Regions from separate parts of the Actinoplanes sp. NPDC023801 genome, predicted to be linked through region 2. Evidence: riboswitches for the same ligand, from Rfam matches in the RefSeq annotation. Region 2 holds a riboswitch; the other holds the start of a gene.

Region 1 (7,170 bases), on a different contig from region 2:
GAGCTCGCTCAGCCCGTTCAGCTGTCCGTCGACGGCGGTGAGGCGGATCTCGACCCGCTCGGGTATCGAGGTGATCGCGGCCCGCTCGGTCCGGTAGCGCTCCACCTGGGCGTCCACGGCCTTGGACGCCTCGCGGAATCCGGTCTCGGCGCTGTTCGGTGCACCCAGGAACTGGATGGCGGCCATCCGCTCGTCGTGCAGCAGCCGGTTCAGAGCGGAGAGGTCGGTGCCGAGTTCGGCGAGCTGGGCGACCCGTTCGGCGTCACTCGACTCCTCGCCGACCTCGAGCAGGCGCATCGAGGACACGACAGCGACGGCGACGAGAGGAAGAATCAGCATCCCGGCGAGCCGCGAGCGGAGCCGGGCCTTCCGTGGGCTCCGGAAGCTGCCACGTCGCGCAGCCAGGGCCGAGGATCCCGTGCTCACGACATCTCCTTCGCGGTCGTCACCGCTCCGCACCACCGCTGGAGCCGGCCGAATAAACCTTCTCCAACCGGGCGTCGAGCCCGGTCACCGATCCGGCGACCGGCCTCACCAGCTGGAAAAGGCTGCGGTCCGGCCCCGTCCGGTGCCCGCAGCAGAGCCCGCGCCGTTTCCGGCACGGCGGCGATTTCATCAGAACGCCGGGCCATTTGGGAAGTCTGGATCCTCCTGTAAAAGGCTCCACTGTCCGGGTGATAAGTGCGCGCGAGTACGTCCCGTGGCCGGGCTCCCGGCGTTGACGTGCACGAATACGTCACTCGCAACCGTCCGTGAGGTTGTGATCACCGGGCACCATGGAAATTCCAACCACTATGTGGGAGTTCCGTCCCGAGACCTCGATGAACACGGTGGCAAGCTTTGGCGTGAAACGACGGACTCGCTGTCCGTGCGCGACAGTGTCCACTCCGGACCTTCCCTCTGGCAAGTAGCCCAGAGGTCGTCCGGGAGTCACCGTAAGTAACCGAATTCAGATCGATGCACGTCGATCATAGACGTACACGACTTTAGGACGGCTTAAGAAGGGGGCCCCGGACTGGCGCATGATGCGGAACATTCCGTAACGTGCGCGGCATGGCAATTCGGAGCTGGCTGAAGCTGCTGGCCGCCACCACCACGGCCGCCGCGGTCGTCGGGGCCGGTCAACTCGGCATCGCCTACGGGCTCGGCATGGTGCGGCTCGACCAGACGCTGGAACTCACTCAGCGTGACCAGTGGACAGCACAACTGGCCTGGGTCGCCTGGATCACCATGACCGCGGCCGCGATCGGAGCCGTGGTCGCGACCGGCCTGCGCCCCCGCTGGTCGCCTCGCCCGGTCGGCACCGGCGGCGCCCTCGCCATGGGCCTGGCCGCCGCTCTCGGCTCCCTGGCAGTGCTGCCGCTGACCATGCAGCCGGCCCGTTCCGCCCTGGTCACCGGCGTGCAGCCGGTTCTCGTCATCGGCATCTGCGCGGGCCTCGGTGCCGCCGCCGGAATCTTCGCCGGATGGGCCGCGGCCGCGCGAGCCGTCGCCCGCTGGAGCCTCTGCACCCTGACGGTCGCGGTGTGGGCCGTGGCGCTGATCTCCGTCGCGCCGTCCCTGCTGCCCGGCAAGACCCCGTCCGCGGTACGGCTCGGCGTACTGGAAGGCAGCCTCCTCCCGGCCGCCGTCACCGAGCACACCCCGTTCGTCACCATGCCTGTCATCGCCCTGATCGCCGGCCTCGTCGTCGGCTGGGCCGCCCGCGGCCGGAAGAAGCCGACCCTCGCCATCGCACTGAGCGGCCTCGCCGGCCCGGCGCTGCTGACGGTGGCCTATCTGATCGCCGGACCCGGCTCGGCCTCCGGCTTCGACCTCAACCCGTACTGGGCGGCGATGACCGCCAGCGGCGCCGGAGTCCTCGGCTCGGTCCTGGCCACGATCGCGCGCGGCACCCCCGAAACGGCCCGCTCGCCCGAACCCCAGGCGCCCACCTCCGACCCACCGGCAGACGCACAGCCCGAACCGGCCGCCCCCGTCACGGCATCCGGCCGCGCCACGCTGCCCCGCCGGGACGTGCCCGTGCAGTCCGCGATCGCCCAGGCAGCGGCCACCGCGGCCCGGCGGCCGGAGAACGAACTGCGGCCCTCGGACACCGGCGTCTTCTCGGTGGCGGTGGCCGACCGGCCGCACCCGCTGCAGGACCTGGCCGCCGCGGCGCCGGTACCGGCGCCCGCGTTCCCCAGCACCCCGCCCGCCCCGCCGTCCTCCGGGGCGCCGGCCCCCTCCGAGCCGCGCTTCCCCGGACAGCAACAGCAGCAACCGGCCAAAGCCGGTGGTCTGCGACGCGGATGGCGTACGCGTAAGTCCGCCCCCGAGCCCCCGGCCGCCGCACCCTCCCCCGCGCTGACCGGCGACACCGGCTCGTTCAACGGTTTCGCGACCGCACAGCCCGCGCCCCGCACCGGCATCGACACGGCTGAGCACCCCCGGATCGGCCCGCGGGCACCGCTCACGCCGGAACCGACCCCGATCAGCGCCCCGCTGCCGCAGCCCACCCCGATCACGCCGCCACCCACCGCGCCGGCCGCCCCGAGTCAGAGGCCGGCCCGCGAGGACGACTACGTGAACTGGGTCAACGGCCTCGGCAACTGAACCCCCGCCTGCCGCCCTGCGCCATCGGAGTTCACCCCGTAAACCATCGGCGAACTCCGATGGAACGATGCGATCAGGAGGTACCGCCCCCGGTACCGGGCAGTAACGATGATCGATGTCGGGTACATCCCCGCCCACGACATCGGGAGTCCGATCATGATCACCCGCATCGGCCGGCTCATCTCCGGTCTCGCCCTGATCCTCACCCTCGCCGGCACTGCGCTCGTAGCCCCCGCGATCGTGGCACCGGCAGCCACCGACGCGGCCCAGGCAGCCGCCCACAACAGCTGCACGATCAGCCGCTGCTCCGCGGCACGAACCGCGTTCACCGGCTGGCAGTCCCTCGGCTGGCCCACCACCGCCGGCTGGTACGCCTGGCCCTACGGCAACTACAACTACACCGGCGGCCGTTTCTACAACCGCGAAGGCCAGCTGCCGTCCGCCACCTACGGCGAATACGACGTCTACTCCCGCGCCCGCGGAGCCTCACGGGACGCCTACCGCATCGTGGTCAACCGCAGCACCCGGGTCGCCTACTTCACCCCCGACCACTACGTCACTTTCTACAAGCTTTGAACCTTTCTCTTCCGTACGCGCGGCGGCCGTCCCCTGACGGCCGCCGCGCCGCGTTTCCACCCCGAAATGCGTCGCTGCCCGCCCCCGGAAACCGTCCGGCTACTGCTTAGCACCACGTTCGGGCTCAGGCTGCGAAATCCCGGAACTGCGTCAAGAAATCGAGTCACGAGCACTTAGCTGCCACCTACCTCGTCCGAACACTCATGGCGTAACCAAAACGCGAACGAGCACCGCTCGGCCGTAAAACGCAAACCCGGCGCAAGCCGGGGACGCAAAGCCACAGGGCCCACGGGGCCGGCTGGGCTACCGACCAAGGGGAGACACATATAAATGCGTAACATGATCCAGCTTCTGGGCGGTGTAGCCGTCGCCGGCGTCGTCGCCGCCGGTTCCACCGCCTTCACCGCCGCCGGCGTGACCAGCACCGTCGGGTCCAGCAAGCTTGTCGGCGGAACGGTCACGCAGGCCATCCACGGCGCCAAGATGATCAAGCTTGCCCTGACCACTGCGGCGGCACCGAACTCCAACCGGGTAGAAGGCACAATCACCATGGAGTTGGAGACCGACGCCACCGCCGTTGCTCTCGACGCAACAGATGTAGTGACCGTCGCCCTCACCGGCACGGCCAGCGTCTCCCCCGCGGCGTCGATCGCCAACTGCGCCCAGGGCTCGGGCAAGGTTTGGACCTGCGCCATCACCGGCTACTACACCAACGTAACCGCAATCAACGTGACTGTGGCACCTGCTCCCTGATCTATAGCCGCCCGCCTGGCACCCGCTGAGGGCAGACTTCCTTCAAGTAGGCACTGTCCCCACACGGCCGACGGAGTTGTCATACGCATAAACCGTCGTCTCGTCATGGCCGCCGTCCTCGTGACGGCGGCCATCGGCGCGTGGGCCGTGAACACCGGCCAGGTTTCCTACGTAGTCACCTACGGCATCAGCATGAATCCCGTTTACTATGCCGATGATCTCGTCATTCTCATCCGGTCCGATTCTTATGAGGTCGGCCAGATAGCTGCATACCATGGGAACGACGGGCAGACCGAAGTGCTGCACCGCATCATCGACGGTGACGGCACGAGTGGCTACGTCCTAAAAGGCGACAACAATGATTCGGTCGACGCCGCGAAGCCCACTGCTGACAAGATCATCGGGCGCGCTGTACTGCACATTCCCCAAGGCGGCACCTGGCTGCAACCGCTGCTGAGCCCAACCGGCTTGGGCATGCTGGGCTTCCTGTTCGTAAGCGGTGGCGCGGTAGGCATCAAAAGCCGCCGGGACATCCCACGCGGTCGCCGCAGGAAGAGAGTGAAGGGCATGTCTGGCGGAGGTGGCTCCTGGGCTACTGCGGCGGCCGTGTTCAAGGCGGTCAGCCGCCTTCATCCCGCCCTCCGGATGCTGGCCGTCACCACCGCTGTCTGCAGTGTCGTCGGACTCGCCCTCGGTGTACTGGGCTGGATGAAGCCGACCACCGAGAGCGTGAGCCGCTCCGGCAGAACCGGCGAGTCGATGACGTTCGCCTACACCGCTGAGGTTCCTCGCTCGGCCGCCTACGACGGCACCACGGTCCACTCCCCGGATCCGGTCTTCCGAAAGCTGGCCAACGTCGTAGATCTGCACATGAACTACCGGGGTGAGCCGGGCCGCATCGAGATATCGGCTCGCCTGTCCTCGCAGAACGGCTGGCACAAAACTCTTGTTCTGTCCCAGCCGAAACAGTTCACCACCGACAGATACACCGGCAAAATCCAATTAGATCTGCCCTCGCTTGATCAACTCGTCGCGGAGGCCGGCAAGGCGATCGGCGTTGACATGGGTCCCACCACCCTCGCGATCACCGCCCGGGTCCGTCACGGGGACGGGAGCACGTTCGAGCCGCAGGTCTCCTTCAGTCTCGCTCCGCTCCAGTTCACTCTCGTCGGCAGCCCGGAAGCACTGGCCGTGGACAGGTCCAGCACGCCCGCGGGCACCTCGGTTCAGGACCGGCGGATCGGCGCTTTCGGCTACTACCCGCTGACCGCGGCCGAGGCCCGGAAGTACGCCGTCTACCTGATCCTCGTGGCCCTGATCGGCGCCGGAATCGTCGCCTGGATGGCGCTGGGTCATGTCCCGCTGCGGACCCGCACCCAGATCCAGCGCCGCTACCCACACCTGATCGTCCCGGTCGAGCCGATGGCCAGTCCGCCCGGCAAGCCCGTCGTCACAGTCGACACGTTCCCGGCTCTCGTGAAGCTCGCCGAGAAGTACGGGCAGATGATCCTCACCTGGACCCGCCCGGACGGCGCCGACGATTTCGTGGTCCGCGACGAGGGCATCCTCTACCGGTACCGGATCGACCCGAACGTCACCGCCTCCAAAGCGGCCCCGGCAGGAGCAGCACCCGAGCCGGCAGTGGCAGGCCGTCCCCGAACTGCGCAACCGGCTCCCGACAACGCGCCGGTCATGGGACTGCTGCCCGTCGCCGAGCACCAAGCGGAGGTCGGCACCGAAAAGATCGGAGCCACGACCACAGGTATCGAAGGCACGACCACAGGTCATGAGGCCCCGACCGCGGACACGGAGCCGCTCGCGAAGAAGCCGACTCCCCGGAAACGCGCCGCCACAACTACGGCAACCAAGACCGCAGCCACCAAGACCGCAGCAGCGAAGGCCCCCGCGTCCAAGACACCCGGAACCAGGACTCCCACGAAGCGCACCCGCGCAACAGCGAAGCCGTCCCAGCCCTCAGCATTCACAAGCGATAACCCGGCGCTGGCAGCTGATCTCGGATCGGAAGGCCGGACAACCGAAACCCCGGCCCCGGCTCACAACCGGCTCGCCGCATCCCGCGAAGCCGCAGCCACCACAAGCAAGCAGCCCTCCGCTCCCGGCGAAGCAACCGCCGCTGAAGACAGCGCGACGAAGACGACCTCCATAGACGGGATGAAGGCTGCGGACGAGGCAGCCGCCGCCAACCGGGTGGCCGACGCGGACGAGGCGAAGGCCGCAGACCAGGCGACCGCCACGGATGGGATCAACGCCGCGGACGGCGTCAATGCCGAAACGCAAGCGCAGGTTGGCAAAGCTGAGCAGCCCATCGGGGAGGCGGAGTCGGCCACCAAGGCGGACCAGACCGCTGAGACCGGCCAGGCCCCCGAAGAGCAAACAGAAGCCCAGCAGCCGGTCAAGAACCAGAAGGCCTCCAGCCGCCGCAAGTCCCGGTCGAGGCGCACCCGGCAACCTGCCAGTCCCGAACCGGCCACTGCCTCCACCACCGAGGCCCGTGAAGCCATGGAGGACCTGGCCGGACGCAATACCCCGATGACGACGCCCGAGCCAGGAAGCCCGACGACGCCCGAGCCGGGCAGCCCGACGACCCAGCCAGGCAGCGCCGACTCGTCCGGCGCCGAAGTCAAGCCGGTCCCGTGGCCCGAGGCGGGCCCCGGGTCACAGCCGGACCCGCCGACGCACAACCGGGAGCCGTTCTACGACTTCCTACCGGTGGCGAAACGCGCCGCCGCCAACGATGTGGACGACATCGACGAACCGGATGCATGACCGCGTCCTTCGACCCGGCCATCCTGACAGGTCAGCGTCACCCCCGCGTAGATCTTGTGACGATGCGCCGTCGCGACAGCCCCAACCTCCCGCAATCGCCTCGAGGGGAGGCGCGGCCGGCGCGCACAGCAGCGACCTTGTGAGGATGTGCCGTTGCGGCAGTCTCCACCTCACAAGATCGCCCGCAAAGAGCGGCGCCGTGCGCGACGGGGAGCGGTCAGGCGGTGGGGGTGACCGGCAGGTACACGCGGCCTCCGGCGTCGACGAACTCTTCCGACTTGGCCTTCATGCCGGCCGCCCGGATCTCGTGGCTGATCTTCATGGAGCAGAACTTCGGGCCGCACATGGAGCAGAAGTGCGCCGTCTTGGCGGGCGCCGCCGGCAGTGTCTCGTCGTGATACGCGCGAGCGGTGTCAGGGTCGAGGGCCAGCTCGAACTGGTCCTCCCACCGGAAGTCGA
Region 2 (7,170 bases):
TGATGCCCGCAGTGGGACTGCTGCTTGCGGCGCGATTGACGCTTGCCGTGGGACCGCTGCTTGCGGCGGCCACGAAGATGCCGCGGATACGCGGAACGGGGGCGGCCGTCAGGCCGCCCCCGTCTCGTCGAACTGATGACCGCTACTTGATGGTCACCGTCTTGTTGCCGGAGTAGCCGGTGTTGATGCCGGCGGCCGCGTTGCCGCCGACTGTGGCGCGCAGCGTCAGCTTGGTCTTCGACTTGAAGCTGAAGGTGCCCTTCCAACCGGTCGCGGTGGTGGTGCCCTTACCGACGTTCACCCACTTGCCGCCGGACCAGCGCTGCACCGTGACCGCCTGGCCGGCCGCCCGCGGGTTGCCCGCCACCGAGACGCTCAGCCTGCCCCTCGAGGGCGAGCTCGCCGAGAAGGACGGCAGCTGCGTGACCTTGACGGTCTTGACCGCGGAGTTGATCTCCTGCGACCGGGCCACGAACGACCAGCCGGTCGAGAGGGACCGCGAGTTCAGCTGGAAGTAGCCGTCGTCGTCAGCGTCGGTCTCGGACAGGTACTTGAAGTTCGCCGGGTTGGTCTCCGGGAGCGGAGCGCCCCACAGCTCGACCGTCGTGTTCGGAGCCGCGGTGCCGCGGAAGGTCGCCAGGCCGACACCCTTGGCCGGACCGGAGACGGTCAGCGTCGGCGTGACCGCGTCGGCCTTGTCCTCCGACTTGATGATGACCTCGCCGACACCCCGGGCGATCGAGGCACCGGTCGGCGACGCGCTGAGGAGCTTGACGTAGAAGTTCTCGTCGCCCTCCTTCATCTTGTCGTTGATCACCGGGATGTTGACCTTGGCGGTCAGGTCGCCCGGCTTGAGGGTGATGACACCCTTGGTGAACTGGTAGTCCTCGCCCGCCTTGGCGGAGCCGTCGGAGGTCTGCCACGGGATGGTGACAGTCTGCGAGGTCTCCTTGGTGTTCTCGTCGAAGGCGAACGTGACGTCGACGTCGACCGACTGCTCCCACTCACCGATCGACTCGTCCTGGACCGAGGCCGCCGGCGGCAGGTCCGCCGGGTCGTCCGTGATCCGGAAGTTGCCGGTCGTCGAGGCGAAGCCCTGCGGCGCGGCACTCGTCTCAGAGACGGTGACACCGAAGGTCTCGGTGGGCTCGTCGACATCGTCCGGCAGCAGGTAGAACTCTGCCAGCCTCGAGTCGGCGAACGCGGTCTGCCCCTTGGCGATGTCGATCCTGGTGGTGGCGAGCGTCGCCGGAACCTCGAAGTCCTTCCCCGGGGTCGCGGGGTTGTCCCCGGTGCCGGCAACCGTGAGGCCCAGCGAATAGGGGTATGCGGAGACTCCGGTGAGTGTTCCCACGACCCGGACGGTCGTGCCCTCAGCGCCGGCGATCTCGTTGATCTTCACCGTCGGCTTCGCGTCGTCGTTGGAGATGGTGACGCGCGCGCTGTGCTGGACGTCCGCGGTCAGCCCCGCCTCTACCGAGGTGCCGGCGACCGTGAAGTCGACGACGAACGCTTCGTCACGTTCGTAGACGGCGTCCCCGTTGATGGGGATCTCGACCGTTCCGGTCGTCTGACCGGCCTTGATGGTCACCGTGTTGGCGGTCGGCAGGTCGAAGTCGTTGTCTCCGACCGTGGCGCCGGCGTTGACACCGGTCTCGGTGGCGCTGCCCGGCGTCTGACCGAAAACGGGGGTGAGGACGGTGTCCGTGCCGACCGGCGCGCTCAGCGCGACCGGCACCTTGACCGTCGTGACGCCCTCGTTACCCTCGACCACCGCGACGTCCGAGGTGGTCCACGTCGCCTTCGAGTCGTCCGCGCCCTCGACGATGTAGACCGTCTGCGTACCGAGATCCGCGGGGTCGATGGTCGCGTTCGAGCTGCTCAGAACCAGATCGAAGGACTCGGCCCGGCCGGATCCGTACGTGGTCCCCTCGTAGGTCGTGTCACCGACGATCGTCACCGGGATGTTGACGGTGACGATGCCCGCCGTGCCGGTCTCGGTGGTCGGGATGGTGATGGTGCCGTTCGTGCCCCGGTAGTCGGTGCCGTTCGTGGCGGTACCGCCGGTGAACGCGTAGTCGAGCTTGAGCGGAGTCTCCCTTGTGGTGCCGCTGACGTCGACCTTGACCTGGACCAACTTCGCGGAGTCCCCGGAGGCACCCTCGTCGTAGAAGACATCGACGGTGCCCGGCGTAGCGGAGGTGAGGTCGGTGACCTCGAGGGTCGGTAGCGTCTCGACATCCCTGATCGTGCCGATCGCCGTTGTCGTCGTGCCCAGCGCTGCCGCGACCGCGGGTCCTGTCACCGACGGCGTGACGCTCAGAGCCGCTTTGAAGGTCTCGGTACCCTCCACGATCGAGTCGCCGCCGACCGCCACGGTCTTGTAGACCGTCTGGCTCAGCGGGTCGAACGTGACCGTCGAGGTGCCCGCGGTGAAGTCCGTGGTCGCGGCGCCTCGGGCGGTGGCGGTGTCGGTACCCGCCGAGGCGGTGAAGTCGACCTTGAGGGTCTTCTCCGAGAGGCCGGAGAGCCTGATCGGGAAGCTGGCGTTGCCACCTTCGTTGACGGCCGGCGCGTTGTCGATGCTGACCGTCGGCGCGGCGTCGTTGTCCTCGATGGCCAGGTCCGCCGTGGCGGGTGCGCCGGCGACGACACCGGACACCGCCGGGCCCGTGGTGGTCAGCCGGATGTACTGAAGGTCCGGTTCATCGACGATGTCGTCGTTGATAGCGAGATTGACCGCCGCGGTGAGCTGACCGGCCGGGATGGTGATCGTCGCGTCCGCTGCCAGAGCAGTGAAGTCCCGGGTGACACCACCGGTGGTGACAGCCCCCGAGACGGTCGCGCCGAGCAGCGTGGTCGAAGTACCCGCGGCTGCGATGGGAACCGTGATGTCGTTCTGGAGGATGCCCGACAGGCTCGCGACGATCGGAACCGTGCCCTGGCTCTCCGGAACCGTCGCGGGAACGGACAGGGTCAGCGTCGGCTGGTTGGCAGGCGCGCCCCAAATCGTGGCGGTGGCTTCCTTGTAGGTGGCGTCACCATCATCGTCAGCACCGAAGTCGATGTTCGTCGCCCGAAGGATGACGGTCTCATCGCTGGTGTCGCCGTCAGCGACCGTTGGCACGGAGACCGTAATGGTGGTCGGCGATGACGTGCTGGACGCCGGGAAGGTAACCACGGAGGGCGCCTCAGCTTCTCCGGCGTCGGCGGTGTCGTTGTCCGCGTTGAGATCCCTGGGACCGTAAAGGTTGCCGAAGTCCTTGTTCGTGACAGACGCGTCCGGGACGACAGCACCTGTCGCGGTCCCGGCGAAGGTGATCTCGAACTTCGCTTCGACGGTTCCGGTGTAGCTCAACTTGTAGGAGAGCGGACCGCCCTCCCAGTTGGAGGTCGCCGTGATGGTCAGGTAATCGTTGGCCGCCGCGTAGGCGGGTGAGGCGACGAAAACTGCGGGGACCAGGCCGATGGCGGCGGCGGTGGCGGTGGCCAGGGCATGCCGGATTCGCTTTGGTCCCCAGAGCGTGAACGGCACCCGCTCTCGCGGCGCCGCTTGGATGGGTCGATGACGCATTCTCTTCCTGTCTCCTTCGGCGGCTGGGCTACCTCCAGCGGGGAGGCCCCTGGCTTTGCGTCCCCGTCTCGCGACGGGTTTGCCTGTTCGGGTACCGCACCTAGGGCGGTTGGGGGTGCCGGTCTTGACCGGCCCTCAGCAGCGCAAACACCGGATGCGAAGATCCGCGTGGGGCGGCGCCAACTGCAATCTAACCGGCGTATCGCCCTGTTAGCGGCGGAACGGGTTTTTCGGTAGAAAGTCCTTCACATAGCCGGGATTCCGCCTTGACGCGAAGGCTGGCAACCCCGCGAAAGCACCCTGACCAGCGGCGAACTGTACCCGCGGCGAAACGTCCCGTCCCGGGAAACGGCGGAAGGGCGGCCCCATCGGACCGCCCTTCCCTGGCTGTTCGGTGCTATTTCACCCGCACCGATCGGGCCGGTGAGGTCCCGGCGGTGATGCCCAGTGCCGGTGTCGCGGAGATCACGGCCCGGAACACATGGTTGCCGGCTTTCAGGGAACGCACCGTGGTGGTGAACTTGCCGTTCGTACCCAGCTTGCCGTCCTCGATCTCGTCCCAGCCGCCCTTGACCTGACGCTGGATTGTGACCTTCTGCCCCGGTTCGCCGGGATCGCCGGTGACCGTGAGGGTCGCGGCGCCCTTGGCGTTGGAGGCCACCGCCAGCTCCACGTCCTGGCGGACCTGGATGGTGCGGACCGGCGACGTCAGTCCGGCGGCCCGGACCTGCACCCGGTAGCCCTTGGTGAAGTTGGGCCTGAACGAGTAGGCGCCGTCGTCGTCGGCCGTGGTGGTGGCGGCCACCTTGAACGTCCCGCCAGAGACGCCCTGAGCGGTGAGCAGCTCCACCCTGGTACCGGGGGCCGCGGTGCCGGTGATCGTGATCCGTCCCTCGCCGGTGCTGGTGGCGGGCGCGGTCACGGTCGGCGGCTTGGGCTTGTCGTCGTCCTCGAGGACGACCTCGGCCTCGGCGGCGGCCAGTCTGGCGTCGGCCGGCGACGGGGTGCCGAGTCGCACGGTGAAGGTCTGGTCGGCCTCGTCCTTGGTGTCCGGCAGGATCGGGACGCTGATGGTGGCCGTCTCCGACTGCGGTGTGAACGTCACCGTACCGGCTGATCTGGTGTAGTCCTTGCCCGCGTCGGCCGTGCCGTCCACCGTCGACCAGGGCACGGTGACGGTGCGCGAAGTGCTGACGGCACCCCCGGTGAACTGCAGCGACACGTTGAGCCGGACGGTGCCCGCGCTCTCGCCGACGGACGCGTCGGTGATCGAGACGGCCGGCGGCGTGTCGTCCGGGTCGTCGTTGATGCGGAAGGTACGGCTCCCGCCGGCCAGTGACACGGTCGCCGTCTCGGTGTTCTCGTCGACGGCGTCGTCGAGGAACTCGATCGTGCCGACGCGGAACCTGGCGCCGGCCGGAGTACCACCGGGCACGGTGACCGTGACCCGGTCCAGTTCGAAGTCGTCGGGACCGGCGTCCTCGCCGTCGGCGGCGATCCCGGCGGCGGCCGCGGTACTGATCTCGAAGTCGCGCTGGGCGGTTCCGGTCACGGTGCCGGACAGTTCGATCGTGTCGCCCTCGTCGACGGTGCCCGCGGTCGGGTCGAGGGTGATGGTGGGCGCCCGGTCGTCGTCGGTGATGAACAGCCGCCCCTCCTGGACCTTGCCGGCCGCGTCCAGTTCGCCGGCGGCCAGTGACACCGCGATGCGGGCGGTCTCGTCGCCCTCGTACACCGTGTCCTGCTGGATCGGAACGGTGATCGAACCGCTCACACTGCCCTCGGGGATCCGCAGACTCGCGGCCGGCGGCCCGTAGTCGTCCGGCGTGGCGGTGCCCGGCTGCGCCTCGACGACCAGGTCGACGTCGCCCTGCGCCGGTTCGCTCAGGGTGACCGTCAGCGTCGCCGAGCTGTCGCCCTCCCGGGCGGTGACGTCACCGCTGACGGTGAACGACGGCACCGGCAGGTTCTGGTCGTCGTCGACGATGACGACGTCGCTGCTGGCACGGGCGATGCTGCTGCCGAACGGCTCGACAGCGACGAGCCGGACCTCGAAGGCCTCGTCGGGCTCCCGGCGCCGGTCGTTCTCGATCGGCACCCGGATGACGGCGTAGTTCTGGCCGGGCGGGAAGAACAGCTGGTTGCCGGCCGGTGTGCCGATGTCGGCGCTGGTGGCGGTGCCGGGCACCACCTCGAAGTAGACCGTGACGGGCTGGTCGGTACGGGTGGCGCCGTTGCCTCCGGTGAACTCGAGCGCCACCGGCACCTCGGCGTAGCCCAGTTCCTCGCGTACGTTCGCGGGAAGGACGACAGCGGACGGCGGCAGGTCGTTCGGATCGTCGAGGATGCCGTAGACGGCCGAGACTGACGTCGCGGCGGGTGTCCCCTGACTGGTGGCGGTCACCGTGAACGACTCGGTCAGTTCGTCGGCGGTGTCGGCGGCCAGCGGGATCGACCGCAGCAGGACCGGGCCGGTGCTGCCGCCGGGCAGGACGGCCGGCGCGCCGCTGTCGATGTAGTCCTCGCTCTCGGCCGGGTCGTTGCGAGGGCCACCGGTGGTGAGGCCGAGCTGGAAGCCGACCGGGTCCTCGGCCACTCCGGACGGGGTCGCCATCACGTCGACGGTGCCGCCCTCGGTGGCGTTCACCGAGTTCAGGGTGATGGTGGGAGCCGGGTCGTCGTCGGTGATCGTCAGCACGCCGGACTGGGCCGGCCCGGTGGCATCCGTCTCGCCGGAGGCCAGGGCCACCGTGATCTTCGCGGACTCCGTCTCCTCGTAGACCTGGTCGTCGACGATCGGCACCGTGACGGTGGCGGACGTCTGCCCCTGCGGGATGGTGAGGGTCGGCGGCGGCGACCCGTAGTCGTCGCCGCCCGGACCGGTCTGCCCGCGCCGGGCGGTGTCGTCGCCGGTGCTGATCGTGAAGTCGACCGGGCCGGCCGCGACCCGGGCCAGCGAGACGGTGACCGCGACGGAACCCTGTCCCTCAGTCGCCGTGACGTCCGGCTGCACCTGAAAGTCCGCGGCGTTGTCACCCTTGATGGTCACGGTGGCCGGCGATCCGCCGAGCTCCGCGTTCGACGGGTTCGACAGGTTGACCGACAGCGTCTCGTCGTTCTCGGCCGTCGTGTCGGCAAGCGTCGCGACGGTGACGGCCTGGCTGGTGGACGGTGGCGTGAAGACGAGCGTGCCGGACGCTCCGGTGAAGTCGGTGCCGGCGGTGGCCGTACCGCCGGTGGTGGTGTGGTCGACGGTGACCAGCTTCTCGGTGCTGGTGGCGGTGTTGCCGGGCACCGAGCTGAAGTCCAGCTCGACCGGCAGGTCCGCCACCTCCCCCTCGATCACCGTCGTCTGGTCCGGCACCCGCAGGCGGGGCGGCATGTTCGAGTACGAGTCACGGATGAGGCCGTAGCCGGTGACCGGCGCTTGCCCGCCGACCTCGACGGACGCCTCGATCGTCTCGTCGTACTCGTCGGCGGAGTCCGCCGGAATGCCGGCCGAGCCCAGATCGATGCGGGTCGCGTAGGGCTGCAGGGTGCCCGACAGCACGAGAGCGCCGCCCTCGAAGTCGTTCGGCTCGGCCGGGTCGGAGCTG

The links. Region 2 has a riboswitch for cyclic di-GMP ahead of AB0G04_RS29340 (Calx-beta domain-containing protein). Riboswitches for the same ligand answer to the same signal wherever they lie in the genome.
Region 1: it holds a riboswitch for cyclic di-GMP, as region 2 does, so the genes downstream of both, AB0G04_RS17060 (hypothetical protein) here and AB0G04_RS29340 (Calx-beta domain-containing protein) in region 2, are expected to answer to the same signal.

The regions. Positions count from the first base shown of each region.
Region 1 is NZ_JBFAAI010000008.1:110,960-118,129, forward strand. Features, by position in the region: gene AB0G04_RS17045 (nitrate- and nitrite sensing domain-containing protein) at 1-426, opposite strand, end outside; gene AB0G04_RS17050 (hypothetical protein) at 1,054-2,595, shown strand; gene AB0G04_RS17055 (ribonuclease domain-containing protein) at 2,704-3,171, shown strand; cyclic di-GMP riboswitch class I at 3,408-3,482, shown strand; gene AB0G04_RS17060 (hypothetical protein) at 3,511-3,924, shown strand; gene AB0G04_RS17065 (DUF5305 family protein) at 4,030-6,711, shown strand; gene thiC (phosphomethylpyrimidine synthase ThiC) at 6,929-7,170, opposite strand, start outside.
Region 2 is NZ_JBFAAI010000019.1:58,634-65,803, forward strand. Features, by position in the region: gene AB0G04_RS29340 (Calx-beta domain-containing protein) at 143-3,574, opposite strand; cyclic di-GMP riboswitch class I at 3,590-3,668, opposite strand; gene AB0G04_RS29345 (Calx-beta domain-containing protein) at 3,972-7,170, opposite strand, start outside.